2 regions of the Streptococcus sp. HMSC056C01 genome follow, and region 2 is predicted to be linked to the other one. Evidence: predicted binding sites of a transcription regulator. Region 2 holds the regulator's gene; the other holds the start of a gene.
The links. Region 2 encodes CtsR, which represses protease genes until heat stress. Its sites were predicted from a motif close to TTGGTCAAAAAAGGTCAAANA; they were not measured.
Positions count from the first base shown of each region.

Region 1: the regulator CtsR is predicted to act here: its motif matches at 1,427-1,447, upstream of HMPREF2795_RS01405 (ATP-dependent Clp protease ATP-binding subunit).

Region 1 is NZ_KV804182.1:63,992-67,200, forward strand. It holds gene HMPREF2795_RS01395 (amino acid ABC transporter permease) at 1-664, opposite strand, end outside; gene HMPREF2795_RS01400 (DUF1797 family protein) at 861-1,091, shown strand; gene HMPREF2795_RS01405 (ATP-dependent Clp protease ATP-binding subunit) at 1,488-3,209, shown strand, end outside.
Region 2 is NZ_KV804199.1:10,374-13,582, forward strand. It holds gene HMPREF2795_RS04970 (ABC transporter substrate-binding protein) at 1-664, shown strand, start outside; gene HMPREF2795_RS04975 (ABC transporter ATP-binding protein) at 664-1,392, shown strand; gene HMPREF2795_RS04980 (CtsR family transcriptional regulator) at 1,508-1,966, shown strand; gene HMPREF2795_RS04985 (ATP-dependent Clp protease ATP-binding subunit) at 1,973-3,209, shown strand, end outside.

The sequences.
Region 1 (3,209 bases), on a different contig from region 2:
CCATACGATTTTCAAAAGCTTTCAAGGCTAGTGTCAAGATAGAGGTCATAATCAAGTAGTAAAAGGCTGCAAATAAAAGTGGAGTTAAAGGCAAGTAGGTGGTTGTTGACACCGTAGTAGCTCCATTCCACAATTCCATAACACCGATTGCTGACAAGAGTGAACTATCCTTGATAATGGTAATAAACTCATTCCCCAAGGCTGGCAAGATATTCTTGATAGCCTGTGGCAAGATGACATAGCGCATGGCATTTTTAGGACGAATCCCTAGAGAGTAAGCCGCCTCTAATTGTCCTTTAGGTACTGCATTGATACCAGCACGAACTGTTTCTGATACATAGGCACCACTATTCATAGAAATAATGATAATCCCTGGAATCAAACGTGAAAAATCAACTCCCAAAACTCCAATTTGAATAGTCGGGGCATTGATATGCATAAGAGCAAAAGCAATCATGATCTGAACCATCATAGGTGTTCCACGGAAAATCCAAATATAAACATTGGCAAGCCAAGCTATGGGCTTTATTTTAGAACGTTGAGCAAAAGCCAAGACTACCCCTAAAATTGTCCCCAAAAAGACAACCAAAACAGAGATCAAGACTGTTACAAGAGCACCATAGTTAAAATATGGCAGATATTTAGGTAAAAAAGAAAAATTCATAAATCCACTACTTTCTAATTTCTAACTTAAAACTTGTATGAGTATAACATGTTTTGAATAAAAATGCAATCTTTTTCCTTTTATTTTCAATAAAATTTCAAAGAAAACAGAAATAGTGAGAAATCTTAGTTTTTTCTAGTCAAGTGGATACTCTTTATGGTAAAATAGTAACGATAAGAAATGGAGGAGAATCAAAATGGAATCACATTTGGTTAGAATCATCAACCGCCTAGAAGCAATGACAAAAGATGGTGGTAACTTAAAACGTAACTTTGAGCGCGAGGGAGTTGTTGTAGCTGAAGTTGCTTTTAACCATGATGAAGAAAATGGCCCAATCTTTACACTTCGTGATGTTGAAGCGCGTGAAACATATACTTTTGACAGCATCGACTTGATTGCGATGGAAATTTACGAACTTCTATACTAATAATAGATATACAGAGGTTGGGACAAAAGATCCCGACCTCACTTTTTATTAGCAATCAAACTTTGACGCGGTAGCTGATTGGACTTTTCGTTCGTCTTTTAGACTCCCAAAACTCCTAATCATCTTCGCGGGGCTGGGACTACGAAATCGAGACTTTGTCTATCGATTTCTGTCCCACCGCCTTTCACCAACGAGAATCCTTTTTGTATGACAAATAGGATTTTTTTCTTGCTATCAAAATATTCTCCAGATTAGCGCTCTACTATTTATAGTGCTAGTATCCAATCTTTTTACTTGAATTGCCCAATAATCATGATATAATTAAATTATATACTTGTTTGACTATTTTTGACCTTTTAGATTTAGTCAAGACTAAGAAAGAAATGAGGTGGCGGTATGCTCTGTCAAAACTGTAAAATCAATGACTCAACGATTCATCTTTATACCAATCTCAATGGGCAACAAAAGCAAATCGACCTTTGCCAGAATTGCTACAAAATTATCAAAACAGATCCTAACAATAGCTTGTTCAAGGGCATTACAGATTTAAACAACCGTGATTTTGATCCCTTTGGAGACTTCTTTAACGATCTCAACAACTTTAGACCTTCTTCTAATAACAACAATATCCCCCCAACTCAGTCAGGGGGTGGATACGGTGGAAATGGGGGTTATGGTTCCCAAAATCGTGGTTCTGCCCAAACCCCACCACCAATCCAGGAAAAAGGACTCTTGGATGAATATGGTATCAATGTCACTGAGATTGCCCGTCGTGGAAATATTGACCCTGTAATTGGCCGTGACGAAGAGATTATCCGTGTCATTGAAATCCTCAACCGCAGAACAAAAAACAACCCTGTCCTCATCGGTGAGCCCGGTGTTGGTAAGACAGCTGTTGTCGAAGGTTTAGCTCAGAAAATTGTTGACGGTGATGTTCCCCATAAGCTTCAAGGCAAAGAAGTCATCCGCTTAGATGTCGTTAGCCTTGTTCAAGGAACAGGTATCCGAGGTCAGTTTGAAGAGCGCATGCAAAAACTCATGGAAGAAATTCGTGAGCGCGAGGATGTTATTCTCTTCATTGACGAAATTCATGAAATTGTCGGTGCTGGTTCAGCAGGAGAAGGGAATATGGATGCAGGAAATATCCTAAAACCAGCTCTTGCTCGTGGCGAACTCCAACTGGTTGGTGCTACTACCCTCAATGAATATCGCATCATCGAAAAAGATGCTGCCCTTGAACGTCGTATGCAACCTGTCAAAGTTGATGAACCAACCGTTGAAGAAACCATTATTATCCTGAAAGGTATCCAAAAGAAATACGAAGATTACCACCACGTTCATTATACTGACGGCGCTATCGAAGCGGCCGCTACCCTTTCTAACCGCTACATCCAAGATCGTTTCTTGCCAGACAAGGCCATTGACCTTCTAGATGAAGCTGGTTCAAAAATGAACTTAACCTTGAATTTTGTAGATCCTAAGGTCATCGACCAACGCTTAATCGAAGCAGAAAATCTCAAGGCACAAGCAACCCGCGATGAAGATTTTGAAAAAGCAGCCTACTTCCGTGACCAGATTGCCAAATATAAGGAAATGCAAAAGACCAAGGTAACGGATCAGGATACCCCAATCATCAGCGAAAAGACGATTGAACACATCATCGAACAAAAAACTAATATTCCAGTTGGTGATTTGAAAGAAAAAGAACAATCTCAACTCATCAACCTAGCAGATGACCTCAAGGCTCATGTTATTGGTCAAGATGATGCAGTTGATAAGATCGCTAAGGCTATCCGTCGTAACCGTGTTGGACTCGGTACTCCAAACCGTCCAATCGGTAGCTTCCTTTTTGTTGGTCCTACCGGTGTCGGTAAAACAGAACTTTCTAAACAGCTGGCCATCGAACTCTTTGGTTCTGCTGACAGCATGATTCGCTTTGACATGAGTGAATACATGGAAAAACACAGCGTGGCTAAACTCGTTGGTGCCCCTCCAGGATACGTAGGCTATGATGAAGCAGGTCAATTGACTGAAAAAGTTCGTCGTAACCCCTACTCACTAATCCTCTTGGATGAAGTTGAAAAAGCCCATCCAGATGTTATGCATATGTTCCTTCAA
Region 2 (3,209 bases):
GATCGTTGAGCACAATACATCAGGGATCATCTCTCGTAAATCTGATAATGTAACTAGTCCAAAAGACCTGGTTGGTAAGAAATACGGAACTTGGAATGACCCAACTGAGCTTGCTATGCTGAAAACCTTGGTAGAATCTCAAGGTGGAGACTTCGAGAAGGTTGAAAAAGTACCAAACAACGACTCGAACTCGATCACACCGATTGCCAATGGCGTTTTTGACTCTGCTTGGATTTATTATGGTTGGGATGGAATCCTTGCCAAATCGCAAGGTGTGGATGCCAACTTTATGTATTTGAAAGACTACGTCAAAGAGTTTGACTACTACTCACCAGTTATCATCGCTAACAATGACTATCTGAAAGACAACAAAGAAGAAGCTCGTAAAGTCATCCAAGCTATTAAAAAAGGTTACCAATACGCTATGGATCACCCAGAAGAAGCGGCTGATATCTTGATCAAGAATGCACCTGAGTTAAAGGATAAACGTGACTTTGTCATCGAATCTCAGAAATACTTATCAAAAGAGTATGCTAGCGACAAGGAAAAATGGGGACAGTTTGATGCTGACCGCTGGAATGCCTTCTACAAATGGGATAAAGAAAATGGTATCCTCAAGGAAGATTTGACTGATAAAGGATTTACTAACGAATTTGTAAAATAATGACAGAAATTAGACTAGAACACGTAAGCTATGCCTACGATGATGAAAAGATTTTAGAGGACATTAACCTACAAGTGACTTCAGGTGAAGTGGTCTCTATCCTAGGCCCCAGTGGTGTAGGAAAGACTACCCTCTTTAACCTGATTGCAGGCATTTTAGAAGTCCAGTCTGGACGAATCATTCTTGACGAGGAGGAAAATCCCAAGGGGCGCGTGAGCTATATGCTACAAAAGGATCTACTTTTGGAACACAAGACCGTTCTTGGTAATATCATTTTGCCCCTCTTGATTCAAAAGGTGGACAAGGCAGAAGCCATTGCCAAAGCAGATGAAATTCTTGCTACCTTTCAGTTGACGGCTGTAAGGGATAAGTACCCTCATGAACTCAGTGGTGGGATGCGCCAGCGTGTTGCTTTACTCCGTACCTACCTTTTCGGGCATAAGCTCTTTCTTCTAGACGAGGCCTTTAGCGCTTTGGATGAGATGACTAAGATGGAACTTCACGCTTGGTATTTGGAGATTCACAAACAGCTAGGGTTGACGACGCTCATCATCACGCATAGTATCGAGGAAGCCCTCAATCTTAGTGACCGTATCTATATCTTGAAAAATAGGCCTGGACAGATTGTTTCTGAAGTCAAACTTAATTGGTCTGAAGCTGAAGACAAGGAAGTTCAAAAAATTGCTTATAAACGCCAAATCTTAGCGGAATTGGGATTAAATAATTAGAAAGACAGGGAGTTGGTGAGGATTGTTCATTACCAGCCCCTTTTTCTTTTAAAAAATCGAAAAATTCGGTATAATAGTCAAAGATAGTCAAGGTTTAAAGAGAGGTGGGTTTGTTATGAGACTTAAAAATACATCAGATCATATTGAGGCCTACATCAAGGCAATTTTAGATCAATCTGGTATTGTGGAGTTGCAACGGAGTCAGTTGGCAGATACTTTCCAGGTTGTTCCTAGTCAAATTAACTATGTGATTAAGACTCGATTTACTGAAAGCAGAGGTTATTTAGTTGAAAGTAAGCGAGGAGGTGGAGGTTATATTCGCATTGGTCGAATTGAATTCTCTAACCATCATGATATGCTTCGAGATCTACTGTATTCGGTAGGTGAAGAAGTTAGCCTAGCTATCTTTGAAGATGTTTTAAGACTCTTGTTTGAGCAGGATTTGGTGACTCGTCAGGAGATGAATCTATTATTAGCGATGGCGACAGACCGAGTTTTAGGCGATGATGCCAATCTTATCCGTGCCAATATGCTCCGTCAGTTATTACAAGAGGTAGATAGAAAAGGAAAATAGAACTAAATGAAATATTCAAAAGCATTGAGAGAATGTATAGAAAGTGCCTTTCTGGTCGCAAGTCATTTTGGGGCAGAATACCTAGAGTCATGGCACCTATTGATTGCTATGGCCAATCATGGTTACAGTGTGGCTGGGGCGACTTTAAACGAATTTCCCTATGAGATTGATCGTCTGGAGGAAGTTGCTGTAGAGCTGACTGAAACAAAGTATAGCGATAAGGAACATTATCAGGAGCTGCCTTTTTCACACCGGTTGAAGGTATTGTTGTTGGAAGCAGAGCACGTTGCTTCTGTCGTACATGCCAAGGTATTGGGAACAGAGCATGTTCTTTATGCTATCTTACATGATGGCAATGCCTTAGCTACTCGCATTTTAGAAAAAGCGGGATTTTCTTACGAAGATCAGAAGGATCAGGTCAAGATTGCTGGACTTCGTCGAAGTCTTGAAGCGCGTGCTGGTTGGACTAGAGAAGATTTGAAGGCCCTTCGCCAGCGTCATCGTACGGTAGCGGATAAGCAAAATTCCATGGCTAATATGATGGGTATGCCTCAGACACCAAGTGGAGGTTTGGAAGATTATACGCATGACCTTACGGAGCAAGCTCGTTCGGGTAAATTGGAACCAGTCATCGGGCGCGACCAAGAAATCTCTCGTATGATTCAAATCTTGAGCCGTAAGACAAAAAATAATCCAGTCCTAGTTGGAGATGCAGGTGTCGGTAAAACAGCTCTAGCACTTGGTCTTGCTCAACGTATTGCCAACGGGGATGTACCTGATGAAATGGCTAAGATGCGAGTTTTAGAACTTGATTTGATGAATGTGGTTGCGGGAACTCGTTTCCGTGGTGACTTTGAAGAACGTATGAACAATATCATCAAAGATATTGAGGAAGATGGAAAGGTCATCCTCTTTATCGATGAGCTTCATACCATTATGGGGTCGGGAAGTGGGATTGATTCGACCTTGGATGCGGCCAATATCTTGAAACCTGCCTTGGCACGTGGAACTCTGAGAACTGTCGGTGCGACCACTCAGGAAGAGTATCAAAAGCACATCGAAAAAGATGCAGCCCTTTCTCGTCGCTTTGCAAAAGTGATGATTGAAGAGCCAAGTTTAGCAGATAGTATGGCTATTTTGCAGGGCTTGAAAGCAACTTACGAGAAACACCACCATGTCCAAATTACAGACGATGCAGTAGAAACAGCTGTCAAAATGGCACATCGTTATTTGACGAGTCGTC